2 regions of the Phycicoccus sp. genome follow, and region 1 is predicted to be linked to the other one. Evidence: riboswitches for the same ligand, from Rfam matches in the RefSeq annotation. Region 1 holds a riboswitch; the other holds the start of a gene.
The links. A riboswitch is a leader RNA that binds a small molecule or an ion and turns the genes downstream of it on or off. The one in region 1 is predicted to bind glycine.
Positions count from the first base shown of each region.

Region 2: it holds a riboswitch for glycine, as region 1 does, so the genes downstream of both, gcvP (aminomethyl-transferring glycine dehydrogenase) here and gcvP (aminomethyl-transferring glycine dehydrogenase) in region 1, are expected to answer to the same signal.

Region 1 is NZ_DAOLAC010000003.1:42,926-58,730, reverse strand. Features, by position in the region: gene PKA89_RS03295 (L-serine ammonia-lyase) at 1-252, opposite strand, end outside; gene glyA (serine hydroxymethyltransferase) at 274-1,569, opposite strand; gene gcvH (glycine cleavage system protein GcvH) at 1,566-1,940, opposite strand; gene gcvT (glycine cleavage system aminomethyltransferase GcvT) at 1,964-3,103, opposite strand; gene gcvP (aminomethyl-transferring glycine dehydrogenase) at 3,100-5,934, opposite strand; glycine riboswitch at 6,073-6,163, opposite strand; gene mobF (MobF family relaxase) at 6,486-8,306, shown strand; gene PKA89_RS03265 (AAA family ATPase) at 8,237-11,854, shown strand; gene PKA89_RS03260 (hypothetical protein) at 14,793-15,805, shown strand, end outside.
Region 2 is NZ_DAOLAC010000007.1:82,111-97,915, reverse strand. Features, by position in the region: gene PKA89_RS07085 (histidine phosphatase family protein) at 1-264, shown strand, start outside; gene PKA89_RS07080 (glutamate-cysteine ligase family protein) at 286-1,767, opposite strand; gene PKA89_RS07075 (exonuclease SbcCD subunit D) at 1,860-3,035, shown strand; gene PKA89_RS07070 (SMC family ATPase) at 3,032-5,089, shown strand; gene PKA89_RS07065 (SbcC/MukB-like Walker B domain-containing protein) at 5,520-6,026, shown strand; gene gcvP (aminomethyl-transferring glycine dehydrogenase) at 6,033-8,912, opposite strand; glycine riboswitch at 8,985-9,081, opposite strand; gene PKA89_RS07055 (MerR family transcriptional regulator) at 9,134-9,721, opposite strand; gene PKA89_RS07050 (bifunctional nuclease family protein) at 9,913-10,404, opposite strand; gene PKA89_RS07045 (MerR family transcriptional regulator) at 10,459-11,139, opposite strand; gene PKA89_RS07040 (FHA domain-containing protein) at 11,152-11,553, opposite strand; gene gcvH (glycine cleavage system protein GcvH) at 11,713-12,099, opposite strand; gene PKA89_RS07030 (DUF881 domain-containing protein) at 12,130-12,897, opposite strand; gene PKA89_RS07025 (small basic family protein) at 12,894-13,226, opposite strand; gene PKA89_RS07020 (DUF881 domain-containing protein) at 13,223-14,080, opposite strand; gene PKA89_RS07015 (CDP-alcohol phosphatidyltransferase family protein) at 14,116-14,712, opposite strand; gene PKA89_RS07010 (aminotransferase class I/II-fold pyridoxal phosphate-dependent enzyme) at 14,795-15,805, shown strand, end outside.

The DNA.
Region 1 (15,805 bases):
GACGTTCCGCGGGTCGCAGGTCTCCGGGTGGTGGCCGGACAGTCCCAGGATGACGGCCTTGTCGGAGCCGTGTCCGTGACCCGTGGCACCCAAGGAGCCGAACAGCTGCGTGCGGACGCGGGCCACCGATGACAGGACTTGGTCGTTGTCTAGGCTGTCGACGAAGGAGGCCGCGGCCCGCATTGGGCCGACGGTGTGTGAGCTGGAGGGTCCGATGCCGATCGAGAAAAGGTCAAAGGCGCTCAGTGCCACGTCGGTTCCTCGAGGGTGTGGTCAGCGTTCATCGGTCAGGACCGGGTAGAGCGGGTAGTTGCGCGCCAGTACACGGACCCGCTCCTGCAGCATCTGGAATTGGTCGTTCGTGAGGTCGGGAGACAAAGCCGCGGCGATGATGTCGGCGACCTCGCTGAACGCGTCCGCTCCCAATCCTCGCGTCGCTAGCGCGGAGGTTCCGATGCGCAGCCCCGAGGTCACCATGGGCGGGCGCGGGTCGTTGGGAACAGCATTGCGGTTCACCGTGATTCCCACGGCGTGGAGCCGGTCCTCGGCCTGCTTGCCGTCCAAGGACGACGCGACGAGATCAACGAGCACCAAGTGAACGTCGGTACCGCCGGTGAGGACGTCGACGCCGGCGCGGCGCACGTCCTCGCTCAGGAGGCGATCGGCGAGCAGCCGCGCACCGTCGATAGTGCGTTGCTGACGTTCACGGAACTCGGGACTGGCCGCGACCAGGAAGGACACCGCCTTGGCCGCGATGACGTGCTCGAGGGGGCCGCCTTGAAGGCCGGGGAAGACGGCGCTGTTGATCTTCTTGGCGATGCCGGCATCGTCGGTGAGGATCACTCCTCCGCGGGGTCCGCCGAGCGTCTTGTGAGTGGTGGAGGTTGTTACGTGGGCGTGAGCGACCGGGTTGGGGTGAAGCCCGGCCGCCACGAGGCCGGCAAAGTGCGCCATGTCGACGAACAGGTAGGCGCCGACCTCGTCAGCGATCGCTCGAAACCGGGCGAAGTCCAGATGCCGCGGGTAGGCCGACCATCCCGCGATGATCATGCGGGGCCGGTGTACCTGGGCGAGATCGGCGACCTCGTCCATGTCGACGCGGCCGTCAGCGCCGACGTGGTAGGGGACGACGTCGAACGTCTTGCCGCTGTAATTCAGGCGCATCCCGTGGGTGAGGTGGCCGCCATGGGCGAGGTCGAGCCCGAGGATGGTGTCGCCCTGCTCGAGGAGGGCGAAGAAGACTGCAGTGTTGGCTTGAGCGCCCGAGTGAGGCTGGACGTTGGCGTAACGGGCACCGAATAGGGCGGTTAGACGGTCGATGGCCAGTTGCTCGATAACGTCGACGTGTTCGCATCCGGCGTAGTAGCGCCGTCCCGGGTAGCCCTCGGCGTATTTGTTGGTCGCCGCCGACCCTTGGGCCTGCATGACCGCAATGGGGGCGAAGTTCTCCGAGGCGATCATCTCCAGAGTTTCCTCCTGGCGGTGCAGCTCCGCGGCGAGCGCAGCATGGACCAGCGGGTCCACAGTCGCGAGGTCCTCGTTGAGGAGGTTGGGTGACATCGTGCTCATCCGCGGGAGACGAGATCGTTGTAGCCAGCTGCGTCGAGCAGGCGGGGAGTGCCGCTAATGCGGATCCGCAGGATCCATCCGGCGCCGAAGGGATCGGTGTTGATCAGGGCCGGGTCGTCTGCGACGCCGGTGTTGACCTCGGTGACCTCGCCGTCAACGGGTGCGTAGAGCTCGCTGACGGACTTGGTGGACTCGATCTCTCCGCACGCCTCGCCGGCGGTGACGGTGGCGCCGACTTCTGGAAGGTCGACATAGACGATGTCGCCGAGGGCGTCGGCGGCGAAGGCGGTGATGCCGACGAGAGCTAGGTCGCCCTCGATGTGCAGCCACTCGTGCTGGTCGGTGTACTGCAGGTGCGGGGGGTTGGTCATCGAGCTCTCCTGGATCGAATTGGTCAGTTGATGCGGCGGTAGAACGGCAGGGCGGTGATGGTGGCTGGCACCGCTGTTCCGCGGACGTCGATGGTCACGGAGGTGCCAGGCTCGGCGAGGGCGAGGTCGATGTAGGCCATGGCGATGGGGTGTCCGAGTGTTGGCGAGGGCGCACCGCTGGTGACGTAGCCGGCGACGTGACCGGTGACGGGGTTTAGGACGGTGGCCCCGGCGCGTGGAGCGCGACGGCCTTGTGGGAGCAGGCCGACGCGAACCTTGTCGACGGGGACCTGAGAACGGGCCTGTAGGGCTTGGCGGCCAACGAAGTCGCCGGACTTGTCAAGCTTGACTACCCTGCCCAGTCCGGCCTCGTAAGGGGTCAGTTCGCGGGAGAGCTCGTTGCCGTAGAGGGGCATCGCCGCTTCCAGGCGCAGGGAGTCGCGGCAAGCGAGCCCAGCGGGGGTGACACCGGCGGCAGCGCCGAAATCGATCAGCGCGGTCCAGATCTGAATCGCGTGCTTGGGGTTGCAGAAGATCTCGAAGCCGTCCTCGCCGGTGTAGCCAGTGCGGGCCAGGCGAGCCGGTGCATCACCAACGTGGCCTTCGGCGATCGCGTAGTACGGCAGTGCGTCGAGGTCGACGTCGGTCAGTGACCGCAGCACCCTCGTCGTCACTGGACCCTGAATGGCAATGAGGGCCCAGTCGTCACGGGAGTCGTGCACGGTGGCGTCGAAGCCGGCTGCCCGGGACTTCAGGGCGTCGAGGACGACCTGGGTGTTAGAGGCGTTAGCGACCACCATGTATCGGTGCTCGTCGAGGCGGTAGACGATGAGGTCGTCCAGGATCCCGCCGTTGCTTTGGCAGATCATCGTGTAACGGGCCTTGCTGACGGCTAGCGCCGCAAAGTCGCCCACCAGGGCGTAATTGAGGAAGGCGGACGCCTCGAGGCCGGTGACCTCGATCTCGCCCATGTGGGACAGGTCGAACAGACCGGCGGTGGTGCGCACGGCGTGGTGCTCGGCGAGCTCGCTGCCGTAACGCAGGGGCATCCGCCACCCGGCGAAGTCTGTGAACTGGGCGTTGGCGGCTGCGTGCACGTCGTGCAGGGCGGTGGTCTTGGACATTGGCTGCTCCGAAGTATTGGTCGTGGATTCGGCGCTCACGCGGAGAACGCCTCGGGCGGCGGGCAGGAACAGACGAGGTTGCGGTCGCCGTGGCTGCCGTCAATCCGCCGCACCGGCGGCCAGTACTTGTCCGCGGCCGACCCCGTGGGGTAGGCGGCCTGCTGCCGCGTGTACGGCTCGTCCCAGTCGTCGGCGGTCACGGACGCGGCGGTGTGCGGGGCCGCTCTGAGAGGACTTTCCTCGACGGCCCACCGCCCGGCGGCGACGTCCTCGATCTCGGCGCGGATGGCGACCATCGCGTCGATAAAGCGGTCAACCTCTGCGAGGTCCTCGGACTCAGTCGGCTCGACCATGAGGGTGCCGGCGACCGGGAACGACATCGTCGGGGCGTGGAACCCGTAGTCGATCAGCCGCTTGGCGACGTCGTCGACGGTGACGCCGGTCGACTTCGTCAGCGGCCGCAAGTCGAGGATGCACTCGTGCGCCACGAGCCCGTCGCTGCCCGTGTAAAGGGTGGGGTAGTGCGGCGCCAGCCGCTTGGCCACATAATTCGCGGCAAGCACGGCGACCTTCGTGGCCTTCGTCAGCCCTTCAGCACCCATGAGCCGCACGTAAGCCCAGCTGATCGGCAGGATCCCGGCCGACCCGTAGGGCGCGGCAGCGACCGGGCCGATGCCGGCACGTCGGTCGGGGTCTGGGTGTAATGGGTGAGAGGGAAGGTAGGGCGCCAGGTGGGCGGCAACACCGATGGGTCCAACACCGGGGCCGCCGCCGCCGTGGGGGATGCAGAACGTCTTGTGCAGGTTGAGGTGAGAGACATCGCCACCGAATAGGCCAGGAGCGGCCAGCCCTAGCAGGGCGTTGAGGTTCGCCCCGTCGACGTATACCTGGCCTCCGTGGTCGTGCACGAGGTCGCACAACTCGGTGATGCCTTCCTCGTACACCCCGTGCGTAGAGGGGTAGGTAACCATGACGGCCGCCAGACGGTCGCCGTGCTCGGTCAGCTTGACGCGCACGTCGTCGAGGTCGATGGTGCCGTCCTCGTTGCCGCGGACGACGACCACGCGCATGCCCGCCAGGACGGCGGAGGCGGCGTTGGTGCCGTGGGCGGAGGATGGGATGAGGCACACGTCGCGGTGCTCGTCCCCGTTGGCGCGGTGGAAGGCACGGATGGCGAGCAGTCCGGCCAGCTCGCCTTGGCTGCCGGCGTTCGGCTGGATGGACACCTTCGCGTAGCCGGTAAGGTCAGCGAGCCAGGTCTCGAGCTGGCCGATGAGGGTGGCGTATCCGGTCGCTGCTGCGGCCGGGGCGAACGGGTGGAGGTCGGCGAACCCGGGAAAGGAGATGGGTTCCATCTCGGTGGTCGCGTTGAGCTTCATGGTGCAGGAGCCGAGCGGGATCATCCCGCGGTCAAGCGCGTAGTCCTTGTCCGACAGGGAGCGCAGGTATCGCAGCATCTTGGTCTCTGAGTGGTGAGTCCGGAACACCTGGTGGGTGAGGACGTCGGTGCGCCGCAGGAGCAGGACCGGCAGGGCCACCGGTCCCGGGGACGGGGTAATGGCGACGCCGAACGCGGTAAGGACGGCGGCCAGGTGCTTCTGCGTGGTGCTCTCCCCCACCGAGACGGCGACGTGGTCATCGTCCACGGCGCGTAGGTGGATCCCGAACTTGGCTGCAGCAGCGATGACCTTGCCGGCCCGTCCAGGCACCGTGGCGATGAACGTGTCGAAAAATTGCTGGTGGACGACTTCGACGCCAGCCGCGTGCAGAGCGGCGGCGAGACCTGTGGAGTCGGTGTGGATCCGGCGGGCGATACGGCGCAGCCCATCCGGACCGTGGTAAACGGCGTACATAGACGCCACGACGGCGAGCAGGACCTGGGCGGTGCAGATGTTCGAGGTCGCCTTATCCCGGCGTATGTGCTGCTCACGCGTTTGCAGCGCCAACCGGTACGCGGGGCGTCCCTCGGCGTCGACGCTCACCCCCACCAGTCGCCCGGGGAGATTGCGTTCGAGGCCGGAGCGCACGGCGATGTACCCGGCGTGGGGCCCGCCGTAGCCCATCGGCACCCCGAACCGTTGGGTCGAGCCGACGACGATGTCAGCGCCCCACTCGCCGGGAGGTGTGAGCAGGGTGAGCGCGAGCAGGTCGGCGGCGACGGTGACCTGCATGCCGCGCTCGTGGGCCTGTGTGACCGTTACCCGGTGGTCGGCGATGGAACCGGACGCGCCCGGATACTGGAGCACGACACCGAAGGCCTCGTCCTCGGGAAGACCGCCTCGTAGGTCGGTAAGGACGACTTCAACGCCCACGGCCTCGCACCGGGTGCGTAGCACCGCCACGCTCTGCGGCATGACGTCGGCGTCGACAAGGACCACCGCGCGGTGACGGATTGCGGTCCGTCGCATGATGGTGACCGCTTCGGCGACCGCGGTGGCCTCGTCGAGCAGAGACGCGTTGGCGGTGGGAAGGCCTGTGAGGTCTCCGATCATGGTCTGAAAGTTCAACAGCGCCTCGAGCCGCCCTTGGGAGATCTCCGGCTGGTATGGCGTGTAGGCGGTGTACCAAGCCGGGCTCTCCAGCACTCGCCGACGGATGACGCCAGGAGTAATCGTGGAGTGGTACCCCAGCCCGATCATTGGCTCGCCGGGAGTGTTCTGCGCGGCAAGGGAGCGCAACTCAGCCAGGACTTGCGCCTCGCTCGCCGCCTGGGGCAGGGAGAGCTCGGTAGACATCCGTACACCGGCGGGAACCGCGTCGTCGATAAGAGAATCGAGAGATGAGTACCCGAGCTCGGCCAGCATGGCCGCCTGCTCGTTTGGGGTGAAGCCGATGTGGCGAGTGAAGAATTCGCCCCGTTCGTGGGTCATGGAGGCTCCCGTGAGGAACCGTGCGCGGGCACGGCAGAGTGGTTGCCTCCCCGCTCTGTCATCGGACCTGAGAGCTTCACCGCAGTGTGCGGTTTGCACCGTGGGTGCAGGCCATGGGGCCTGCTTTCCAGAGTTCGCCTCACCAGCACGGTCTGTGGGCCTGAGAGATTCTGGGAAGGTTTGCTCCTTCGGCGCCGAGAACTGGTCTCGACTCTCCCGCCCTGGTTCGAACGGCGCGATCTTCTGTTGTTGTCGGTGACGTTAAGACGCCGGCTGGGGCGCGGTCAAGGGTTGTCCGAGGGTTGTTGAGGCTGCTCGGGCCCTTCCACCCTTGCTAGAGCAGGAATCTTCTTGGACGCCCCCCGGGCTAAAGGCTGCCGGAAACTTGTCCGCTAGCTACGTGCCAACCTCACCACGGTGGCGCCTCTTGCATGGTCAGCCCTCAAGACAGCCGCTCCACGAACGTCACACCCCCGAGTCTCACACCTCATGCACCCCGGGTCCCTCCCTGCGTCGTGACGTGACCTCGGAGCCCTCCAGCCGGGCTTTGGGTGATCGTGACGATGAGTCTCCACAAACTCACGGCTGGCGCTGGTTACACCTACCTCACCCAGCAAGTCGCCGCCCACGACCGCACTGGCGACGCCCGGATACCGCTTGCGACCTACTACGCCGAGAGCGGTGAGACTCCGGGCCAGTGGGTCGGGCGCGGGATGTCGGGGGTACTGGGGCTCACGGCGGGGGATGAGGTCACCGCCGACCAGATGAAGGCTCTGTACGGCGAAGGGCTGCACCCTCTCGCGCAGCGGTTCGCCACGTCGTTGGCTGGGCCGGACCTCTCCGAACGGGACCGCGCGGCCGTCACGCGGCTTGGTGCCCCCTTCTTGGTCTACGCGGGCGACGTCACCGGGTTCCAAGTCCAGGTCGCCCAACGGATCGCGGGCTTCGACGCTGAGATGGCGTCGCCAGAGGTCGAGGCCCGAGTTCGCACCGAGGTCGCCCTCGAACAGTTCCGCGAAGAGAAGGGACGCGAGCCCTTCGATGCCCGCGAGCTCGGGTCGGCGATCGCGCGATACACGCGACCGCGCACCAGTGCCATTGCCGGGTTCGACCTGACCTTCTCTCCCGTGAAGTCGGTCAGCGCGCTTTGGGCGGTCGCGCCACCGTCGGTCGCGGCACAGATCGAACTCGCCCACCACGACGCCGTTAGAGATGCTTTGACCTTCATCGAGGACCACGCCCTGTACAGCCGAGAGGGCAAGGCCGGGGTCCGGCAAGTCGACGTCAAGGGCCTGGTCGCCGCCGCCTTCGTCCACCGTGACTCCCGCTCCGGCGACCCCGACCTCCACACCCATGTGGCGGTGGCCAACAAGGTCCAGACGCTGTCGGGAAAATGGCTGTCGATCGACGGACGCCTCCTGTACAAAGCCAACGTCGCTGCCTCCGAGACCTACAACACCGCACTGGAAGGCCATCTGCGCCGACGCCTCGGCGTCCGGTTCACCGAACGGCAACCCTTGGACCGTTCGCGCCGACCAGTCCGCGAGATCGTCGGCGTCGATCCTCGACTCATCGCCCGCTGGTCGAGCCGCCGCGCCAGCATCGTCGCGCGCACCCGAGAACTGTCCGCCACGTTTCAGGCCGACCATGGCCGCCCGCCGACAGTGGTTGAGTCCATCCACCTGTCACAGGTCGCCACCCTGGACACTCGCGGCGCCAAGCACGACCCACGCACCGTTGACGAGCAGCGCGCGTCCTGGGCCGCGCAGGCCCGGGAGCTACTTGGCAGCTCGCAGAGAGTCGCCACGATGGTGCAATACGCCCTCTCCCCCGCTGTTGGGACGCCGCGTCCCGTCGTAGATGACGCCCGGGTCGCGTCCACCGCGCACCTAGTCCTGACCGAGATCCAACAGCGCCGATCGACATGGCAGGTTGGCATGTGCGCTCCGAAGCGCACCGCCAAGTCCGCTCCCTCGGTACTGCCCCCGACGACGTCGACGCGCTTATCGACCAGGTCACCGCTCACGTCCTCAGAGCGTCATCAGTGCGCCTCACCCCCACCGGCGACGGGGTCAGCGAGCCCGCATCGCTGCGCCGCCAAGACGGTTCCAGTGTGTACACGGTCGCCGGCTCAGCCGTGTACTCCAGCCGCGAGATCCTCACCGCCGAGCGCCGAGTCGTCACCGCCGCCGGCAAGTTCGACCGCCCCGCCGCGAGCGAGGACGCCGTCACGCTCGCTCTCCTCGAGGAGGCCGCCAACGGTGTCGCACTCAACGCCGCTCAGGTCGCCCTCGTGCGATCGATGGCGACCTCCGGTCGTCGAGTCCAGCTCGCCCTGGCACCAGCAGGCTCGGGCAAGACCACCGCGATGACCGCTCTGGCCAATGCCTGGACCAGCGGCGGCGGAGCCGTCCTCGGGTTAGCGCCCTCGGCCGCCGCCGCGGCCGTCCTGCGCGACCACATCGGAACCACCACGGACACCCTCGCCAAGCTGACCTGGTCGATCGCGCACAGCGACCTCCCCGACTGGGCCCAGCAAGTCGGCCCCAGCACCCTTGCGATCATCGACGAGGCCGGGCTGGCCGACACTCTCACTCTCGACACCGCGATCGCCTTCATCACCAGCCGAGGCGGCCAAGTCCGGCTCGTCGGCGACCACCACCAGCTGTCGGCGATCGGCGCCGGCGGCGTCCTCCAGGACATCGCCACCACCCACGGCGCGATCCACCTCACCGAGCTCGTCCGGTTCGTCGACCCCGCTGAAGGGTCCGCATCCCTCGCCCTACGCGACGGCCGCGCCGAAGCCCTCGGGTTCTACCTCGACCACCGCCGCGTCCATGTTGGAGGCCTCACCACGATCACCGACGGCGCCTTCACCTCCTGGGCCACCGACCGCTCCCAAGGCCTGAACAGCCTCATGATCGCCCCGACCCGAGAGCTCGTCAGAGACCTCAACCGTCGCGCTCAAACCCACCGGCACACCCACGCCCCGCCAGGCCACGGCGTGCGCTTGCACGATGGGTCGACCGCCCACGTCGGTGACACCGTCATCACCCGACACAACCACCGACGCCTCGCCGTCGGCGCCCGAGACTGGGTCAAAAACGGCGACCGGTGGACCGTTCATGCGACTCACTCAGACCACTCCCTCACCGTCCGCCAGCCAAGGTCAACCCGCACCCTGCGGCTCCCGTCGCAGTACGTTTCCGAGTTCGTCGAGCTCGGGTACGCCACCACCATCCACGGCGCCCAAGGCGTGTCCGTCGACACCATGCACGGGCTCGCCACCGGCTCCGAAAGCCGCCAGCAGCTCTACACGATGCTCACTCGAGGCGCCGTGGCCAACCACGTCTACCTCCTGACCGCCACCGATGGCGACCCCCACAGCGTCATCCGCCCCGAGAACGTCCATCCGCCGACCGCCACCGACATCCTCGAAGGGATCCTCAGCCGCGACGACCGCCACGTCTCGGCCACCACCCTGCAACGTGAGTACACGAACCCCGCGGCTCGTCTCGCCGACGCCGCCGCGCGCTACACCGACGCCCTGCACCACGCCGCCGAGCAGCACGCCGGCCCCACCGCACTCGCCCATCTCGATGCCAACGCCGAGGCCGAGCTGCCAGGCCTGACCGACGAACCCGCCTGGCCCACCCTGCGAAGCCACCTCACCCTGCTCTCCACCACCGGAGTCGACCCCACTACAACGCTGCGCCAGGCGATCGCTCTGCGCGAGATCGACTCCGCGCACGACCGGGCCGCCACCCTCGACTGGCGCCTCGACGACTCGGCCCTCGCGCCCGGAGGCCCCCTGCCATGGCTACCGGGAATCCCGCGCCCCCTCGCCGCCCACCCCACCTGGGGGCCCTACCTCGAGAAGCGCGCCAAGCTCATCAGCACGCTGGCACAAGACGTTGCACATACCGCGGAACGTACAGCGACACAGCCCAGCTGGGCGACACCAGGTCAGAACCTGACCCAAGACATCGTCACCGACATCGCAGTCTGGCGCGCCGCCCACGGGATCGAGGCCACCGACGTTCGGCCCACGGGACCCCGTCTCCAATCCAAGACCGAGACTCTCTGGCAGCGCGCTCTCACGTCCAGACTCGGCTCAACCGAGGCCCCTGCCATCGCCGAATGGACCCTGCGGCTCCACACCAGCGTCCGCGCCACCATCGGCGACCCCTACACGCCACGCCTTGCCGCACAGCTCCGCGACATCGCCCGCGCCGGCATCGACACCCACGCGTTGCTCTCAAGGGCCGCCGCGGCACCCCTCCCTGACGACCACCCCGCCGCCGCCCTCTGGTGGCGCATCAGCCGCCACCTCACCCCGGCCGCGACCAACAGCCCGGAGAACGTCACGGCGCTGACCCCAGCGTGGGCCGAGCCACTCGCCAACGCCGTAGGACCAGCCCAGGCGGAGGCAATCCAGTCCAGCCGCTGGTGGCCCGCCCTCGTCGCCACCGCCGACCATGCGCTCGCCCTCGGTCTGCCCCTTACGGAGATCCTCAACCTCGCCGCAACTCCCGACTCATCAACCGACATCGACACGTGCCAAGCCCTTGTATGGCGCCTGACCCTGCTCACGGACCCCATCCCCGTCGAGGACACCGAACCCGACCCCGACGTGGGCGAGCAGCCATGGTTCCCACCCGAAAACGGCGCCAACGCCAGCCCGCAGACTGCTCCGCCCAGTGCGGACCCAGGAACCGAACTCACCGCACTCATGCTGGCCCGGTCCGCGATGACCGTCCTCGAGCGCAGCGACGCCGAGATCGAGCACGAGGTCGCCCGCGCGGCCGCGTGGGACGACGCTCCCTTCACCCCGCAACGCGCCGCTGAGATCAACGTCATGGCACGCGACTACTACGCCACACACCTGCACGACACTTGGGCCGACGGCTACCTACGCGACCGCCTCCGAACCACCTCGCCGCCGGCCGACGCCGGGTACGCACCCCCTGGCTGGACCAACATCACCGGCCACCTCCGACGCCTCGGGGTCAACGACGACGAGCTCCTCGCCGTCGGTATTTCGTCGCGCGCCCGCACGGGGCGGCTCATTGACCGCTTCCGTGACTGCCTCGTCCTGCCCATCACCTCAGACCGTCTGGTCGTCGGGTTCGTCGCACGACGCCACCCCGACGCGGGAGACGACAGTGGGCCGAAGTACCTCAACACCCCCACTACAGCCCTGTTTCACAAAGGGGACGTGCTCTACGGCTACGACAAGAACCGCCTTCTCGCAGGCGCTACCCCGGTCCTGGTCGAAGGCCCGCTAGACGCGCTGGCCATCGACCACTCCGACGGCGACAGCTACTGCGGCGTGGCTCCTCTGGGGACCGCACTTACACCAGCGCAAGCGCGACTGCTCGCCAGCGCCGAGCGCCGAGTCATCGTGGCCACCGACAATGACGCTGCCGGGCAGGCAGCAGCCGAACGCGCCTACTGGCTACTGGCACAGCACGGGACGGTACCCAGTTCCATCCGCCTGCCCCCGGGCATGGACCCGAGCGACCTACTCAGCAACGGTGGCTCAGACCTCCTCGCTCAGCGCCTGAAAGGTGCGCACCCACTTGCTTACGACCTACTCCGCCACGTAGCACAAGACGGCAATCAGAACGTCGAGCGCGCAACCACCATCGTCGCTGCCAGCACTAGCGACACCTGGGAAGACCTGATCCGCGAAACCGCCGCAGCGTTCGACATCGAACCTGCTGCGATCGTGTCGTCCCTCGCCATCGGCGCCCGGCAATGGGTCCACGACCCAGCCCGCGTCGCGCTTCTCGCCGTTCACAGCAGCACACAGGCGAGACAACGAAACTCACCGAGTGGGCAGCCCCGCGATCGCAGTCGCACAGCGCGAGACCGTTCTGGCACCAACTTGATGACCAGTCGCTCACTCATTTTTTAGCGCGATCAACCCTCGCCATGACGGCTGACGAACTGCCCCAACCGCCAGACCACGTTGTACGCATTCCACGGCTTGACGTCGACGGGCTGCCAACGCCTGCCAGCCAACCAATCCGGAATGTTGCAGCAGAGACGGTGGCCCGAAAGGCGCACAAGGGTGCGGCACAGCTGGGTCCGAAGAACGTGAAACCCCATAGCGAGCTCCAATGGGAAGGCAGCCCCCGAATGGGGCCGTCATTGCTCGCTGCGGGTCACGCTCCCAAGAGTAGACCAGCGGCAACCGCCGTCCAGGGCGGCAACACGATCTGTACCAACCGACATCGAGCCCTCGCGGTGAGCCGCAAAACTCATGTTCTAGTGGTTCTTGCGGGGGGCCGCCGACCCCACTCGTCGATGTCGTCAGGCGGAGGGTTCCAGATTCGACCCTCATGACCTCGAATCGCATTGGGACGTTCAACCCAACGACGCACGGGCCACCCGCGTTGTCGGCGACCGTCGATGGATACCCACACGCCTGGCCCGATCCACATCCGCCAACCCTCGCGAGCTAACTCTGCGGCCCACTCCTCCTCGGACTCGCCTGCGTCGTCCGACCACGCGTAATAGTCGAACTGCCAACCAGCCATGGCGCTGCAATCTAGGGCCCTGCGCTGACATCCCATGGACCTCCGCGATCGACGTAGTGCAACCACCAAGGGTCGCTACTTGCGGCATGAGGGGACGACCGATGGCCCCTCCTGTTGCACTCGGCAGCGCTCACGTCCGGCGTGGGCGGCGAGGGCAGTCCCGTGCGTCAGCGGTCATGCGAGTGGCGGCCGCACCCCCGCGACGGCGGTGAGCCGAGCGTTAAGCCTTGCGATCGCGCCGTCAAACCACTCGTCGTCAATCCAGAAGCGCGCGCCGGTGGTTTGACCATTCCGCGTCTCCGAACGATTGAGTCTTGAACCTTGGTCGGGATGTGTGGCCGGCCGGGCGTGGAGTACGTCGTTTCTGACCTCTGCTGCGACGAACAGAGACTTGTACACCTCTTAGGTAGTCCTTGATCGGTCCGTCATCCGCCGCTCTCGCCGCCTTCCTCACCGCGGCAGCGATGCCCGAGGTCATCAAGGGTTCTAACCGGGCCAGCACAAGATCTTCAGGCAGTCGATCCTCCAAGCGGTGTAGATCACCAAGGATGGTCCACTCCATCGACGAGACGGTGTAGGCCACCTCGCCGATCCTCGCGAGGTATTGGGACTCGGGCAGCGCGACTCGTGAGATCTCCACGTCGCCCAGCCTCTCAGCTGACGTTGTGATCGCGGCATGTCTGATGGCTCGACTTCAGAGATGGTCTCGGAGGATCGCCGGTTGCGACTCGCGGGCTACGAGGTCTACCGGTTCGGCGGGTAGGAGCTGTTCGGTTCAGGAGTCACGACCCGTGTTGAGGAGTTCTTTGATGACCCTGCGGCGCGCATGCCTTTGAAGATCGGGACCATCCTCCCAACAGAAGGCGACACGAACTTCGACCGGACCTAGGAGGGTGAAGCGCTACTGCCCGTCGGGGATGGAGACGACGATGAGCCGCCCGCCCCAGAACCCGCCGCCGCCCCTATGGCCAGTCCTCCCAACATGGAGACTAAGCCCAAGCCAACGAGCAATAGCCCTGCCGCGGACATCCGCTGACCGGGTGGCCTCGAGCTGTCGAAGGCGATTTTGAACGCCTTCCGAATGATCTCGATGAGGATGGAAGTGGCTGAGCCGGCCTCCTTGTTGGCAACCGTGAACACATCCAGGAGGAATCCAGCCACGAACATGACGCCGCCGACAATCACTAGCCACTTGCCCGCCGTCCCGAGCGATTCCGCCAACGCGTCCATACCGAGCCCTCCCTGCTAGACCTCCAGTCGAGTATGGCGCAGGGGCACGCATCTGTGAATGCCCAATGGGCCGCAGCGCCGCCTATGGCGGCATCAGTTGCGGCATTGCCGGACGTTCGGCCTAAACGGGTGGCAAGGGAGCCGGCACTCCAAGCCCGGACGCCTCCGAGACGCGAATAGCCTCACGCAGGTAGTCCGCCAGTTCCTGGCGATGGTCTTCGAGATCCTCTGGGTCTGTGGATCGAGAAAGCCGGAGCCACTCTCCGAGCCGATCCCCTTGGACCACCATTCCCGGATAAAGCCGCCCCTGGTTCGAACCACGACGAGGTTGGTCGACTCAGAAAGTAGCTCGAGGTCAGTGGCGTAATCCATCCGCCGAGCGTCCCACGCTCCAAGTGGTCGCGGCATGCGAACGTCCTGCGACTGATCGAGAGATCCCTCTTCGCGTTGGAACCGTTTGGCCCTACGCTATTGGAAGGCGGAGCCAATGAGGCTCCTTGGTGGCCGAGCGCTGATGAGGCGCGAACCGCGCACCGGGCCGGATGTGAGCCGGCCGAGTGCGACAAGTCGAGGAACCCGACATGTCGTGCTCCAAGTTGCCCTACCCCACTCAGCAAGCCGCCATAGTCGCGTTGCGCGGCATCCTTCGCGCCAATCGAGGACGGGACCGCAAGTTGCCTACCGGCACCCATCTCTGCAGCGACTGCCACCGCTGGCACATCACATCCAAGTCCGGGCACCAGGTGCCACCGTGGAAGAATAGAGCCAAATACCGCACATCCCGCTAACGGCCTTCAGCGGCCTGTGCGGACGTGTGCATCGGAGTGATTGGCAGCGAAATGACGCACCTTGGCCCGTCCGCGTTCGCCGATGGTCGGGCGTCCGCCATCGCCTCACACCGCCGACTGCGGCATGGGTGGCGCACCGCCCCGGCCAGAGCTAGCGCCTCTCGTCGCGTTTCCCTTCGGCGATGAGCCGCTGTTGTTGTCATAAGGATCACCGATGTGAGTGAGATGCCGGTGAAGTTTGTACAACGTCGGTACGGTGCCTGACACCACATCCGCAGCAACCCGGGGGCAACACATGGCCGAACAGTCGTGGCACGAGGCACGCCTGATCCCAACGTCCGGCATCAGCGGTGCCGACGAGCAGGAGCGAAGGGCAACATCGGCGCTACTCGCCGTCCTTGGTGCCGTCCGGGAGTTCAACCGCGCGCTGCTCAAGCCCCTCGGTGCGCCGTCCGGGACGGTCGAGTGCTACATCGAGGTGCCCTTCCTCCTCGGGGACAAAAAGGTCTTCCCCGACGGCCTGATCCGTGTCTCCCGAGGTACCAAGTCGTGGACCGCGTTGGTCGAGGTCAAGACAGGCAGCAACGAGCTCGCAACCGAGCAGCTCGAGAACTACTTGGACGTCGCCCGGGAGCAAGGCTTCGACGCGCTGTTGACGATCAGCAACGAGATTCCGGCCATCGCCGGCCAGCACCCGACGAAGGTGGACAAGCGCAAGCTCCGCAAGGTCGCAATCCACCACCTCTCCTGGTCGCAGGTTCTCGCAGAGGCGGTCATGCAGAAAGAGTTTCGCGGGGTCGCCGACCCCGACCAGGCATGGATCCTCGGCGAGCTCATCCGCTACCTCGAGCACACCCGAAGCGGAGCCTTGGAGTTCGACGACATGGGCGAGTCCTGGACCGGCGTTCGTGACTCCGTCGCAGCGGGCACGCTGCGGGCGACGGACAGAGGGATCCCGACAGTGGTCTCCAGCTTCGACGCGCTCCTGCGCTTCACCAGCCTCAGCCTGGGGCGCCGCCTCGGAACGGAGGTCGTTCCTGTCCTGTCCCGCAAGGAGCTGGCCGATCCCACGCTTCGCGCGTCCGCGCTGACCCAGCAGCTTGCCTCTACCGGTCAGCTCTCCGGAACGATCCGCATCCCAGACACTGCCGGGCACCTCGTCATCACCGCCGATCTCCGAGCCGGACAGGTCACCTGTCACGTCGACATCGACGCTCCCAGAGAAGGCCGACCGACCACGCGGGTCAACTGGCTGATCCGTCAGCTCAAGAACGCCCCGGACACCACACGGGTCGAGTGCATGACCGC
Region 2 (15,805 bases), on a different contig from region 1:
GTCGTCCCCGGCGAGACCCCCGGTGAGACCGTCGAGGAGGTCGCGGCCCGCGCCTCCCGGGTCCTGCAGCGGGTCGGACCGGACCTGGCGGCGCACGACGTCGTCCTGGTCGGGCACGGCCACGCCCTGCGGGTCCTCACCGCGACCTACCTCCGGCAGGAGCCACGCTTCGGGGCCTGCGTGGTCCTCGACGCCGGTGCGCTGTGCGTCCTCGGGCACGAGCACGACCGGCCGGCGATCCGCGCGTGGAACGCCCGCGGGTGAGCCGCGGACCCGGCGCCGTGGCTACGGCAGCGGCCAGGTGTGCACCGGGTCGTTGGCGTCCATCAGCTCGGCGTACCGCTCGACCATCCGTCGCAGGGCCTCGCGCCGGTCGTGGCCCTGCGCCTCGACGTGCTCGACCATCCGGGTCTGCCACTCCGACCCGTTGACCCCGGTCGTCGCCCGGCCCTCGATGATGCCGAGGTAGCGCTCGCGGACGGCATCCGAGACACCCCACTGGCGCAGGCCCTCGTGGGCCATCGGCAGCAGGTGGCGCAGGACCAGCTCGTCGGCGGAGACCTCGCCGAACCCGGGCCAGTAGACCCGCGCGTCCATCCCGTCGCGGGCGGCCCGCCGGAAGTTCTCCTCGCAGGCGGCGAAGCTCAGCTTGGTCCAGACCGGGCGGTCGGCGTGGGCGAGGACTCGGACGGCGCCGTAGTAGAACGCGGCGTTGGCGAGGACGTCGGCGATGGTCGGGCCGGCCGGCAGGACGCGGTTCTCGACCCGCAGGTGCGGCGTGCCCCCGACGATGTCGTAGATCGGCCGGTTCCAGCGGTACACGGTGCCGTTGTGCAGCCGCAGCTCGGCGAGCTCGGGGGCGATGCCGGCCTCGAGCTTGGCCATCGGGTCCTCGTCGGTGATCTCCGCGAGCAGGGTCGGGAAGTAGCGGACGTTCTCCTCGAAGAGGTCGAAGATCGAGGTGATCCAGCGCTCCCCGAAGAACACCCGCGGCCGCACGCCCTGGTTCTTCAGCTCGACCGGGCGGGTGTCGGTGGCCTGGCTGAAGAGCTCGATGCGGGTCTCGGCGTGCAGGCGCTTGCCGAAGAAGTAGGGGCTGTTCGCGGCGAGGGCGAGCTGCACCGAGGACAGCGCCTGCGCGGCGTTCCAGTGCTGCGCGAACTCGTGCGGCGCGACCTGGAGGTGCAGCTGCACGGACGTGCACGCCGACTCGGGGGCGATCGAGCTGCAGTAGGTGGCGACCCGCTCGCCGGTCGGGCCCTCGATGTCGAGGTAGACGTCCTCACCGCGGGCCAGGACGATGGAGTCGTTGAGCGCCGTGTAGCGGTTGTTCGCGCTGATCCAGTCGCCCTCGTAGTGCTCGGGCATGATCGTCGGGAGGATGCCGATGGCGACGATCTTCGAGCCGACCTCCTTCGCCTTGCGGTCGGCGGCGTTGAGGCTCTCGCGCAGGTCGTGCTCGAGTTCGAGGGCGGCGTCACCGGGCAGCGGGCGCGGCGGCACGTTGAGCTCGATGTTGTAGCGCGCCAGCTCGGTCTGGTAGCCCGGGTCGGCGATCGCCTCGAGCACCTCGGCGTTGTGGAAGTGCGGCTGCTGGTGCTCGTCGACGAGGTTCAGCTCGATCTCGAGGCCGGTCATCGGCCGGTCGAACTCGAACGAGCTCTGGGTGAGCATCCGCTCGAAGACGTCGAGGTTCTGGCGCACCTTCTCGCGGTAGCGCTGCCGCTGTTCACGCGAGTAGCTCTGCGCGGTGACCTCGGCTCCCATGACGACAACCAACCACATCCCGCGGTGGCGCGGAAGCCGGAGGCGCGTTTCGGTCCACGGGTCCGTCGGTGCCCTCTCCTAGCGTGGGGTCCGTGCGGTTGCTCCACACCTCCGACTGGCACCTCGGGCGCTCGTTCCACGGGGTCGGGCTCCTCGCTGCCCAGGCCGCGCACCTCGACCACCTCGTCGACGTGGTCCGCACCGAGCGCGTCGACGCCGTCCTCGTCAGCGGCGACGTCTACGACCGCGCGATGCCCGCCCCCGACACCGTCGCCCTCCTCTCCGAGACCCTCGAGCGCGTCGTCGACGCCGGGGCCGCGGTCGTCCTCTCCAGCGGGAACCACGACTCCGCCATCCGCCTCGGCTTCGCCTCCGGGCTGCTGGAGCGGGCCGGGGTCCACATCCGCACCTCGGTCGCCGACGTCGGCCGGCCGGTGCTGCTCGGTGACGTGGCCGTCCACCCACTCCCCTACCTCGAGCCGGCGCTCGTCGCCGACGTCCTCGGGGCCCCGGAGCGCACCCACGCGGCGGTGCTGCGGGCGGCGATGGACCGGGTGCGCGCCGACGCCGCCGTCCGTGGCGGGCGCACGGTCGTCATGGCGCACGCGTTCGTCTCCGGCGGGGTCGGCAGCGAGTCCGAACGCGACATCTCGGTCGGCGGGGTCTCGCTCGTCCCGGCCGATGTCTTCGACGGCGTCGACTACGCCGCCCTGGGGCACCTCCACGGCCGCCAGCGGGTCTCCGACACCGTGCGCTACAGCGGGTCGCCGGTCGCGATGTCGTTCAGCGAGTGGGCGCACCGCAAGGGTGGGCTGCTCGTCGACCTCGCGGGCGCTGCTCCCGTCGTCGAGGAGGTCGACGCCCCCGTGCAGCGCTCGCTCGCCGTCCTGCGCGGGCGCCTCGAGGAGCTCCTCGCCGACCCGCGGCACACCGACGCCGAGCGTGCCTGGTGCCAGGTGACGCTCACCGACCCGACCCGTCCGCTCGGCGCGATGGAACGCCTGCGCCGCCGCTTCCCGCACACCCTCGAGCTGCGGTTCGAGCCGGAGGGCGCCGCCGTGCCGCTGCGCCCGTACGCCACCCGGGTCCGGGAGGCGTCGGCCGTCGAGGTCTGCTGCGACTTCCTCGGGCACGTGCGCGGCGGGCGGGGTGCCGACGACGCCGAGCGCGCGCTCCTCGACGAGGCGGTCACCGCCGCGCGGGTCGCCCGCGGCCTCGCCGACGACGAGGGCGTCGCCGCGCCGGCCCGGGGCACGGGAGCGGCATGAGGATCCACCGGCTCGAGGTCCAGGCCTTCGGGCCGTTCGCCGACCGCGTCGTCGTCGACCTCGACGCCGCCTCGGCCGCCGGGCTGTTCCTCGTCCACGGTCCGACCGGCTCGGGCAAGACGAGCCTCCTCGACGCCGTCTGCTTCGCCCTCTACGCGGACGTCCCGGGCTCGCGCTCGCGCCGGTCGCTGCGCTCGGACCACGCCGCACCCGGCACGGCCCCGGTCGTCGTCCTCGAGGTCACCGTCGCGGGTCGTCGACTGCGGCTCACCCGCTCCCCCGAGTGGCACCGCCCCAAGAAGCGCGGCGACGGCACGACGCGCGTCCAGCCCTCGGTGCTCCTCGAGGAGCGCCGCGGCGGCACCTGGGAGGGGCTGAGCACCCGCCACGACGAGGTGGCCGACGTCGTCAAGGACCTCCTCGGCATGGGCCTGCAGCAGTTCGCCACCGTCGTCCTGCTCCCCCAGGGCCGGTTCGCGACGTTCCTGCGTGCCGAACCCGAGGAGCGTCGCGAGCTGCTCCAGCGGCTCTTCGACATCGGGGTCTACGCCGACGTCGAGCAGTGGCTGGCCGACGCCCGGCGCGACGGCGCCGCCGAGCTCGAGGCCGCGCGCGCCGCCCTCGACCACGACCTCGTCCGGCTCTCCGACGCCCTCGAGCCGCTGGCCGCCGGCGACGACCCGGAGGCCGCCGGGCCACCCGTGGCCGAGACCCCCCTCGACCTCCTCCCGGCGCGGCTCGACGCCGTCGCCGCGGACGTCGCCACCCGGCTCACCACCTCGCTCGCGGCCCTCGACACTGCCGAGACCGTGGAAACAGGGGCCCAGCAGGCGCTCACCGAAGCCCGGGCCGTCGCCGCGCTCCGGCGCCGCGGCGAGCAGGCGCGCGACCGGATCGCCGTGCTCGACACCGAGGCCCTGACTCATGAGGCCCTCCGTGACCGGCTCGCCGCCGCCGACCGCGCCGCCGCGCTGCGGGGCCATCTCGCGGCGCTCGAGCGCCTCGACCGCGAGGTCGCGGAGCACACCGAGACCGTCGTGCGACGCGCCGCACGGCTCGACGCCCTGGAGGTGACCACGGGCGAGGCGCCGGCCGCCGAGCTCGCCGACCGGACGAGCGCGCTCGACGACGCCGCCGCGGCGATCGGGCGGGACGCCGCCGTCGCCCGCGACCTCGCGGCCGCCCTCGAAGAGGGGACCGCCCGCCGGGTTCACCTCGAGGAACGGCGGGCCCGGCTCGCCGACGCCCTGCCGGTGGCCCGCGCGGCGGCCGAGGCCGCCGCGGAGGCGGTCACCCGGCTCACGGCCGAGGGGTCCCGCACCGACGACCTCGCGGCCTCCGTCGTCGAGCAGGAGCGCCGCGTCGCCCTCCTCGACGAGGTCGACGCCGACCGGGCCCGGGTGGCCGCCCTCGACCCCGAGCTGGTCCGTGCCCGCGAGCACCTCTCCTCGGCGCTCGCGGCGCTCATCGGGCTGCAGCAGCGGCGCCTGGACGAGATGGCCGCCGAACTCGCCGGTGGGCTCGCCGACGGCGCGCCCTGCCCGGTCTGTGGCGCGCGCGAGCACCCGTCCCCCGCCGTCGCCGCCGACCCCGTGACCCCCGAGGCGCTGGCCGCCGCCGACGAGATGGTCGCCGTCGCCCGCGCCGAGGTCGCCGCCCTCGAGTCCCGGCGGGCGGCGGCGCTGGCCCCCCCCCGCGCCCCCCCCGCGGGGCGCCCTCGTCGCCGCGCTCGCCGACGCCCGGCCCGCGCTCGAGTCCGCCCGCGAGGCCAAGCGCCGGCTCACCGAGGCCGACGCAGAGCAGGTGCGCACGCGGGCCGAGGCCGACCGCGTGGCCGCCGCCCTGGAGCAGGCGGTCACGGCCGCGACGGCCCTCGACGAGCGGACGGCCGAGGTCGCCGCCCAGGCCGAGGAGGTCCGGGGCCGTCTCGAGGCCGGACTCGCCGCCCACGCCGACTGCCCGTGCGCCTCCAGCGACCCGGCCCGGCACGTCACGGTGCGCCGGGCCCTCACCGAGCTCGCGGCCGCCGAGACCGCCCTCGACGCGGCCCGTGAACGCCACGCCGAGGCCGAGCAGGCCCTCATCGCAGCCCTCGACGACTCCGGGTTCCCCTCCGCCGCAGCGGCCTCCGCGGCCCTGCTCTCGGTCTCGGAGACCGACCGGCTCCGCGACGAGGTCCTCTCCCACGACCGCGACCGCGCCACCGCGCTGGCCACCCTCGCCGAGCCCGACGTCGCGGCCGCCCTGGCCGCCGACCCGCCCGACCTCGCCGCCCTCGAGCAGGCGCACGCCGAGGCCCGCCGGGCCGTGCTGGCGGGCACCTCCGGGCACGACGCGCTGGTCCGGGCCGGCCGGGCCGTCGAGCGGCTGCGGCCACGGCTCGCCGAGCACGTCGCGGGCGTCGTCGCCCTCGCCGACCGGCACGACCGGGTCCGCGAACTCGCCGACACGGTCGGCGGCACCGGCGGCGACAACACGCTGCGGATGCGGCTCACCTCGTTCGTCCTCGCCGCCCGCCTCGAGAAGGTGGCGGCGCTGGCCAACGAGCGGCTCGCCGTCATGGGCGCCGGCCGCTACCTCCTCGAGCACACCGACGACCGCGCCGCCCGCGGGGCCCGCTCGGGCCTCGGGCTGCGGGTCCTCGACCAGTGGACCGGCCGGGTCCGCGACACCGCCACCCTCTCCGGCGGCGAGTCGTTCATGGCCTCGCTCGCCCTGGCCCTCGGCCTCGCGGACGCGGTCCGCGACGAGGCCGGCGGCCTCGACCTCGGCACGCTCTTCGTCGACGAGGGCTTCGGCAGCCTCGACGACGACAGCCTCGAGCAGGTGGTCTCCGTCCTCGACGGCCTGCGCGAGGGCGGCCGGGCGGTCGGCGTGGTCAGCCACGTCGCCGACCTGCGGGCCCGGATCGGGCACCAGGTCGTCGTCACCAAGGGAACGGCCGGGAGCGACGTCGAGGTGCGGGCCGGCGACGCCGCCCCCGCGGCCTGAACGTCCTCAGTCCTCCTCGAACGCCTCGGGCGCCGGGCAGGAGCACACGAGGTGCCGGTCGCCGTAGGCGCCGTCGATGCGACGCACCGGCGGCCAGTACTTGGCCGTCGGGTCGACCCCGTCCGGGTAGGCAGCGGTCGCCCGGTCGTACGGGTGGTCCCAGTCGCCGGCCAGCGACACCGCCGTGTGCGGCGCCTGCCGCAGCACGCTGTCGGCGACGGCGACCCCGCCCGAGCCGACCTCGTCGATCTCGCGGCGGATGGCGATCATCGCGTCGCAGAACCGGTCGAGCTCGCCGAGGTCCTCGCTCTCGGTCGGCTCGACCATCAGGGTGCCGGCGACCGGGAACGACATCGTCGGCGCGTGGAAGCCGTGGTCGATGAGCCGCTTGGCGACGTCGTCGACGGTGACCCCGGTCTCCTTCGTGATGCCGCGCAGGTCGAGGATGCACTCGTGGGCGACCAGCCCGTCGGTGCCCGAGTAGAGGACCGGGTAGTGGTCGCGCAGCCGCGAGGCGACGTAGTTGGCGTTGAGCACCGCCACCTCGGTCGCGTGCCGCAGGCCCTCGCCACCCATGAGCCGGACGTAGGCCCACGAGATCGGGAGGATGCCGGCCGAGCCGTACGGCGCCGCCGAGACGGGGCCGACCCCGGTCTCCGGGCCGGCCTGCGGGTCGAGCGGGTGGTTGGGGAGGTAGGGCGCGAGGTGCTCGCGGCAGGCCACCGGCCCGACGCCGGGACCCCCGCCGCCGTGCGGGATGCAGAAGGTCTTGTGCAGGTTGAGGTGCGAGACGTCGGCCCCGAACCGGCCCGGCCGGGCGACGCCGACGAGCGCGTTGAGGTTCGCCCCGTCGACGTAGACCTGCCCGCCGGCGTCGTGCACCATCGCGCAGAGCTCGGTGATGGTGTCCTCGAAGACGCCGTGGGTCGAGGGGTAGGTGACCATGATCGCGGCGAGGGTGTCGCGGTGCTGCTCGACCTTGGCCCGCAGGTCCTCCAGGTCGACGTTGCCCGAGACCGGGTCGGTGCCGACGACGACGACCTTCATCCCGGCCATCACCGCGCTCGCGGCGTTCGTGCCGTGCGCGCTGCTCGGGATGAGGCAGACCCGCCGGGCGTCGTCGCCGTTGGCCCGGTGGTAGGCGGCGATGGCGAGCAGCCCGGAGAGCTCGCCCTGGCTGCCGGCGTTCGGCTGGAGCGACACCGCGTCGTAGCCGGTGATCTCGCACAGCCACGCGGACAGCTCGTCGACGAGGCCGCGGATGCCGCGCGTCTGCTCGTGCGGGGCGAACGGGTGCAGCTCGGCGAACTCCGGCCAGGTGATCGCGACCATCTCGGTCGTCGCGTTGAGCTTCATCGTGCACGAGCCGAGCGGGATCATCCCCCGGTCGAGGGCGAAGTCGCGGTCGGCCAGGCGGCGCAGGTAGCGCAGCATCGCCGTCTCGGAACGGTGCGCGGAGAAGACCGGGTGGGTGAGGTACTCCGAGGTGCGGGTCAGGGCCTCCGGCCACGCCGGGGCGGCGAGCTCGACGGCGGTGGGCGGCTCGACGTCGAGGGCCCGGCAGACCTTGCCGAGGAGGACGGTGTCGGTCGTCTCGTCGACGCTCAGCCACACCGTGTCGTCGTCGTGGCGCCAGAGGTTGACCCCCTCGGCCAGGGCAGCCGCGACGACGGTGTCGGCCCGGCCGGGCACGCGCAGGGCGAGTGTGTCGAAGAACGGACCGTCGGCGACGTCGACGCCACCCGCCCGCAGGGCCTCGGCGAGGGCGCGGGCATGGGCGTGCACGGTGAGGGCGATGGCGCGCAGCCCCTCGGGGCCGTGGTACACCGCGTACATGCTGGCCATGACGGCGAGGAGCACCTGGGCGGTGCAGATGTTCGAGGTCGCCTTCTCGCGGCGGATGTGCTGCTCGCGCGTCTGCAGCGCGAGGCGGTAGGCGGGCGCGCCGTCGGCGTCGAGGGAGACCCCGACGAGGCGACCGGGCAGGGTGCGCTCGAGGCCGGCACGCACGCTCATGTAGCCGGCGTGCGGGCCGCCGAAGCCCATCGGCACCCCGAAGCGCTGGGTCGTGCCCACCGCCACGTCGGCGCCCCACTCCCCCGGCGGGGTCGCGAGGGTCAGCGCCAGGAGGTCGGCGGCGGCGGTGACGAGGGCACCGGCCTCGTGGGCCGCGGCGGCCAGGGCCCGGTGGTCGCGCAGCCGGCCGTCGGCCGCGGGGTACTGGACGAGGACACCGAACACCTCCCGGCCGCCGGCGGCCTCGCGCAGCGCGTCGGCGCTGGCGACGTCGGAGAGGTCGGCGACGACGACGTCCAGCCCGAGCGGCAGGGCGCGGGTGCGCACGACCCCGAGGGTCTGCGGGAAGACGGCGGCGTCGACGAGGAGGACGGCGTCGGCGGCGACCTTCGAGGAGCGCCGCATCAGCGTCATCGCCTCGGCCGCCGCCGTGGCCTCGTCGAGGAGCGAGGCGCCCGCCGTCGGGAGCCCGGTGAGGTCGGCGACGACGGTCTGGAAGTTGAGCAGCGCCTCGAGCCGGCCCTGCGAGATCTCCGGCTGGTACGGGGTGTAGGCGGTGTACCAGGCCGGGTTCTCCAGGACGTTGCGCTGGATGACCGCGGGCGTCAGCGTGCCGTAGTAGCCGAGACCGATGAGCGAGGGGACGACGCGGTTGCGGGCCGCGACCTCGCGCAGCTCGGCGACGACGGCCGCCTCGGACCCGGCGGGCTGGACGTCGAGGTCTCCCTCGAACCGGATGCCCCCGGGGACGGCGGTCGTGACGAGGTCCTCGAGGGACTCACGGCCGACGACCTTGAGCATCCCGGCGAGGTCGGACTCGCGGGGGCCGATGTGGCGGGCGGCGAAGGCGGGACGGGCGGGCGTGCTCACGAAGGTCCTCCGGAGGCAGACGGTGACGGCGTCCTCCCCCTCTGTCGGAGCGCGTGGTCCCTCCAGAGGTGCCTGTCCCGCGCGGTCCCTTGCGCCTGAGAGGTTCTGGGGAGAATTGCCCCTTCGGCGCCCCGGCCTGCTGTGCCGAGGACTCTCCCGCACGGTGTGAGCGGCACCCTCAACCTACCACCGGCGGGGCCGGTGGACCGGTGCTGCGGGCCTCAGGCCAGGCGCGCGGCGCGACGGGCGCCGAGCTCGTCGTCGGGGTGCAGCGCCTCGGCGCCGCCCTCCCCCTCCGCACGCTCGCTCGGCAGGTCGGAGAGCGTGCCCTCGACCTCACGCCAGACCTTGCCGACGGCGATGCCGAAGACGCCCTGCCCGCCCTGCAGGAGGTCGATGACCTCGTCGGTGGAGGTGCACTCGTAGACCGAGGCGCCGTCGCTCATGAGGGTGATGCCGGCGAGGTCCTCGACCCCGCGAGCCCGCAGCACGGTGATGGCGCCACGGATCTGCTGGAGCGAGACGCCGGTGTCGAGGAGGCGCTTGACCACCTTGAGCACGAGGATGTCGCGGAAGCCGTACAGGCGCTGGGTGCCGGAGCCGCCGGCCGCACGGACCGAGGGCTCGACGAGCCCGGTGCGTGCCCAGTAGTCGAGCTGGCGGTAGGTGATGCCAGCAGCCTTGCACGCCGTCGGGCCGCGGTAGCCGACCTCGTCGTCGAGCTCGGGCAGGTCGTCGGCGAACAGGACGCCCTGCGCGACGGTGGGTGCGGGACGACCGCCCTGCCGCGCTTCTCCCGTGGAGCTCACGCCTACCTCCTGGTGCTGCCGACGTCTCTGGCCGACTGTACGCCGGGAAATGACACCGGCGTCACTCCCTCGGTCACTTCTGTGACTGGTGTGACAGTAGAGACGGATGTGACAGTGGTCAACGACCGTCGACCCGGCACGCTCACCGGCGTGTCGCGGCGCGCGGGGCGGTCGGCACGCGCGAGGCGGTCTCAGGACTCCGGGTCGGTGTCGAAGTCGTCGGCCGAGACCTGGTCGAGGAACTCCTTGAACTTCTCGACCTCGTCGTCCTCGGTCTCGGCCATCTCGACCCCGGCCTCGTCGAGCAGCTCGTCCTCGGCGACGATCTCGGCGCCCGCCCGCAGGGCGAGGGCGATGGCGTCGGACGAGCGCGAGTCGACGTCGGTGCCCCCGGCCTGCGCGCCGCCGTCGATGTCGAGGACGGCGTGGAAGGCGCCGTCGCGCAGCGCGACGATGCGGACCCGGGTCAGGGTGTGGCCGAGGTCGTCGATGACCGACCGGAGCAGGTCGTGGGTCAACGGCCGGGGCGGCACGACGCCCTGCTGGGCGTAGGCGATGGCGGTGGCCTCGGCCGCCCCGATCCAGATCGGCAGGTAGCGCAGCCCGTCGCGCTCACGGAGCAGCACGATCGGCTGGTTGTTCGGCATCTCGACCCGGACCCCGAGCACGTCCATGACCTTCACACGGCCACCGTACCCCGCTCCCCCGCAGCGGTGTCGGGCGCCGGGTCCGGTCCGTCAGCCGCCGGCCGCGAGACCGCCGCGGACGAGCGCGGCGTGGAGGGCAAGGACCAGGTGGGTCACCTCGGCCGCCGCGCGCCGGCCGTCCGCCCCGCGGAGGGTGCCGGTGACCTGCTCGACGAGCCCGACCTCGCGGTCGGCGGCTGTCCGGGCGCCGCGCAGGTGCCGCGCCTGCACCCCGTAGCGGGCGAGGCCGGCGGCGGCCCGCGCCGCCCGCAGGTCGTCGGCGCCGTGCAGCCCGTCGGCGTCCGGGCGCAGCAGGCCGTGGTCGAGCAGGTCGGCGACGGCGGTGTCGTCGAGCCCGGCGGCGGTCGCGAGCTCGGCCCGGGTCAGCCGCAGCGCGGCCTCCTCGAGGAGGGCGGCGGCGTCGGGCACCTCGGGGTCGGGCGCCGGCTCGGGGACGACCGGCCGCAGCTCGGCGCCGGCCGGGACGAGACCGCGGTCGATCGCCGCGAGCGAGTCCTTGATGACCCGCAGCGGCCAGAAGAGGTCCCGCTGCGCCCGCAGGACGTAGCGCAGCCGCTCGACGTCGGCGGGGGCGTACCGGCGGTAGCCGGACCCGGTGCGCTCCGGCGTGACGAGGCCCTCGGCCTCGAGGAAGCGCACCTTGGAGACGGTGACGTCCGGGAACTCCTCGGCGAGGGCCGTGACGACGGCCCCGATGGTCAGGGGGCGCACCGGCGCCTGCCGTCAGTCGCTCGCCGCCGCGTAGAACACGAGGCGGAACTTGCCGATCTGCACCTCGTCGCCGGTGGAGAGGGTGGCCTCCTCGACGAGGTCGCGGTTGACGTAGGTGCCGTTGAGCGAGCCGACGTCGCGGACGACGAAGGTGCCACCGGAGCGGCGGAACTGGGCGTGCTTGCGCGAGACGGTGACGTCGTCGAGGAAGATGTCGCTGTCCGGGTGCCGCCCGGCGAGCACCTCGTCGTCGTCGAGGAGGAAGCGGGCCCCGGTGTTCGGGCCACGGAGGACGACGAGGAGCGCGGTCCCGGGGCGCAGGGCCTCGACGGTCGCGAGGTCGGCCTTGGTCAGGACGTGCTCGGCCTCGCCCTGCGGCTCGACGCGGGCACCCTCGACCGCCTGGAGGCGCATGGTCGTGGGCTCCGGCACGGGCTGCTGGTCGCCTCCGCGCTCGTCGCTGGTCATCTCGTCCCTACCACCCTTTCCTCGGTGTCTCCCGGGGAGTGCCCACCCTAGATCACGACGGCGTGGAAGTCCCGCGCCCGGGGTGACCTGCGAGGTGTGCGCGGCTCAGGAGAGCTGGGAGGTGTACCCGTCGACGTCGAGGAGAGCCGCGACGTCGGCAGCGTCGGCCGGCCGCAGCTCGTACATCCAGCCCTCGCCGTACGGGTCGGAGTTGACGAGCTCGGGGGTGGCGTCGAGGGCGGGGTTGACGGCGGTGACCTCACCGGAGACGGGCGCGTAGAGGTCGCTGACCGACTTGGTCGACTCGACCTCCCCGCAGGTGTCGCCGGCCGTCACGGTGTCCCCCACCCCCGGGAGGCTGACGTACACGACGTCGCCGAGGGCCTCCTGGGCGAAGGCGGTGATGCCGATGCGGACGACGTCACCCTCCTCGCGGACCCACTCGTGCTCGGCGGTGTAGCGCAGGCCTGCGGGGTACTCGAGGTCGCTCATGGTTCTCCTGTCCGGTGCGCGGGTGTCGCGTCAGGGGGTGGGCGTGGGTACCGGCCGAGCGTACTGAGGCGTGCGGACGCTGAGCAACGCGCCCACCTCGACCTTGTCCTGGATCTCGACGGTGGCCTCCGCCCCGGCCCGGCGGACCGTCGCGGTGACCCCACCGGGGATCTGCATGGCGCCGGCGAGGGTGTCGGAGTCGCCGATCGCGCGGATGAGGTACGGCGGGCGCACCTCGGTGCCCGAGACCGAGATGCCGGCGTCGGTGTCGGCGAACCACGTCGAGGCGACGACGCGCACCGACCCCACCTGGATGGCCTCGGCGCCCGCCGCCCGCAGCTCCTGGACGGCGTCGAGGATGATGGTCTGGCGGACCTTGCCCTGCGGGTCGTCGATCCGGACGAGAACGCCGGGTCCGGTGGCCGGCGCCGTGCCGGCGAGGATGCCGAGCGCGTCGAGGCGCTGCTGGGCCGCCCGCTGCGCCTCCTGCTCGCCCGTGGTGCGGCTCTTGAGGAGGTCGAGCGAGGACTGCAGGTCGCGCACCTCGCCGGAGAGCTGGTCGCCGTCCTGGTCGACGTCGGCGAAGATCCGGACCAGCTCGTCCTCGCGGAGGGTCTCCAGCCCCTGGATCGAGGTCTGCCGGACCTGGGCGATGATCGCGAAGCCCAGCGCGGCGGCGAGCAGCATCGCGAGGAGGTTGGACCGGCTCGGGCGCGGCGACCCGGCGCGCCGCAGCCGGGCCCATGCGTGCCGGGCGTCGCGCGGCGCCCGTCCGGGGCCGCCCGGCTCCTCGCTCATGCGTCGAAGAGGTGCCGGCGGATCGCGGCGACGTTGGAGAAGATCCGCACCCCGAGGACGACGACGACGCCGGTCGAGAGCTGGCTGCCGACCCCGAGCTTGTCGCCGAGGAAGACGATGAACGCGGCGACGACCACGTTGGAGAGGAACGAGACGACGAACACCTTGTCGCTGAAGATGCCGTCGAGGATGGCCCGGACCGCGCCGAAGACCGCGTCCAACGCGGCGATGACGGCGATCGGGAGGTAGGGCTGCAGCCACACCGGCACCGCGGGCTGCAGGAGCAGCCCGACGAGGATGCCGAGGGCCAGGCCGATGGCAGGGATCACGACGAGCCGTCCTCCGGGTCGGTGGGCGCCCCGCTCGTCGGGGACGCCCCAGTATCCACCGTCTGCGCGTACCGGGTGGTGAGGCCCACCGCCCCCGGCACCGAGAGGTCGTCGTCGTCGTGCACCTCGGTGTCGGCTCGCACCCCGACCATGTTGTGCAGGGTCGTGAGGTAGGCCCCACCGGCGCCGTCGGCGAAGGCCCCCGGCAGGGTGCGCGGGTCGCCGAGGGCGGTGATGCGGTAGGGCCGGGTCAGGGGGCGGAAGTCGACGATGATGGCCGACCCCGCGAACCGGATGGCAGAGACCGAGGTGATCCGGTTGCCGTTGATGCTCACGGCCTCGGCGCCGGCCTGCCACAGGAAGTTGACGACGTACTGCAGGTCGCGGCTGAGGACGCGCTGCTGGTCGGCCTGGTCACCCGTGGCGGTGTCGGCGTCCGGTGCGTCGTCGAGGGTCACGAGCATCCCCGGCCCGGTCATCGCGACCGCGCCGGCGGCCATGGCCAGCTGCCGTCCGCGCTCGCCGCCCCCGGCGGACGGCCCGAGCTGGGCTGCCTCGAGGGTGGCGACCTGGGCCTGGAGGCGCTGGGCCTCGACGGAGAGGCGGTCGACCTCGACCCGGCGCGACTCGATCTGCTTGACGAGGTCGGCGCGCGCGGCGGAGCGGGGGCTGCTCGTCGCCCTGAGGTTGGCGGCGGCGCCGCCGACGACGAGCCCGATCGCCAGGGTCGCGGCGAGCAGCCGTGGCGAGCGCAGGGACGTCGAGCGCGGCAGCCCCTGCGCCTCGCGCCGGTCGGCGGCGGCCCGGTAGCCCGGGTCGAGGGGGCGCTCCATCATCGTGCGGATGAGCGTCATCGACGCGTCCGGACGACGGCCCCCCGGCGCCGCGCTCACGCGGGGACCGCCCGCTCGTGCGCGAGGAGCCTCCGCAGCTGCATCGCGTAGAGCACGCCGGCCAGCCAGTACAGCGTGATACCCCACCACGCGAAGCCCCAGCCCACCGGCTCGGCGATGCGCGCCACCGGGCCCGTGCCGTCGGCGAGGAGGAGCAGCGGGAAGGCGTAGAGGAGGTTGAAGGTGGCCGCCTTGCCGGCGAAGTGGACCGGGAGGCCGACCCATCCGTGCCGCTTGGCGACGAGGACGACGACGCCCATGAAGGCCTCGCGGGCGAAGAGGACGACGACGACCCACCACGGGAGGATGTCGCGCCAGGCGAGGCCGAGGAGCGTCGAGGCGATGTAGAGCCGGTCGGCGACCGGGTCGAGGAGCTGCCCGAGCCGTGACTCCAGGCCCCAGGCCCGGGCGATCTTGCCGTCGAGCCAGTCGGTGAGCCCCGAGACCATGAGGAGCACGAGGGCCAGCGCGTCGTGCCGGCTGAGGATCGCCCAGAGGAAGACCGGGACCCCGACGAGCCGGAGCGCGCTCAGCACGTTGGGCAGCGTGAGGACACGCGTGCTCACGCCGCCCTGCGACCCCGCGCCCGTCATGGGCGCCACTGTATTGCGTGCGGGAGACCCGGCCGACGGGGCGCCACCTCGTCGGCGCGCCACCGGCCCCTAGGGTGGCGGGATGGGCACGAGCATCCTCGGCGCGAACGAGGCCGACCTGCGGCGCGACCGGACCAGTGTCAAGTGGCTGGCCTACCCGCCGGACGTGCTGCCCCTGTGGGTCGCCGAGATGGACTGCTCGCCCTGCCCCGCGGTCGTCGAGGCGGTGACCGCCGCGGTCTCCCGCGGCGACACCGGCTACGGGTGGGCACCGAGGTACGCCGAGACGGTGGCGCGCTACGCCGGGACGGCGTGGGGGTGGGACGTCGCCCCGAGCTCGATGCTCGTCGTCGCCGACGTGATGATCGGCGCGAGCGAGGTGCTGCGGATGCTCACCGACGAGCGCGGCGCCGTCGTCGTCTCTCCCCCGGTGTACGACTCGTTCTTCGGCTTCGTCGAGGCCATCGGCCGCCGTCGGGTCGACGCACCGCTCGGTGCGGACGGGCGGTTGGACCCCGAGGCGCTGCGGGCCGCCTTCCGCGAGGCCACCGCCGGCGGCGGCCGGGTCGGCTACCTCCTGTGCAACCCGCAGAACCCGACGGGCGCGGTCCACACCCCCGACGAGCTCGCGACGCTGGCCGCGCTGGCCCGCGAGTTCGGGGTCCGGGTCGTCGCCGACGAGATCCACGCGCCGCTCGTCCATGACGGCGGACCCCGCTTCACGCCGTACCTCACCGTGCCGGGCGCCGAGGACGCCTTCTCGGTCTTCTCCCCGTCGAAGGGCTGGAACCTCGCCGGCCTGAAGTCGGCGGTCGTCGTGGCCGGCCGGCAGGCCCGGGAGGACCTCGCCCGGATGCCCGAGGTGCACACGCACGGTTCGTCCCACGTCGGCGAGATCGCGCACGTCGCCGCGATGCGCGACGGGCTCGAGTGGCACGCCCGGCTGCGCACCGAGCTGACCGCCAACCGCGACCTCGTCGGGCGGCTCCTCGGGGAGCACCTGCCGCAGGTGCGCTGGGTGAGCCCCGAGGCCACCTACCTCGCGTGGCTGGACTGCCGCGCGCTCGGGCTCGGGGACGACCCCGCGGCCGTC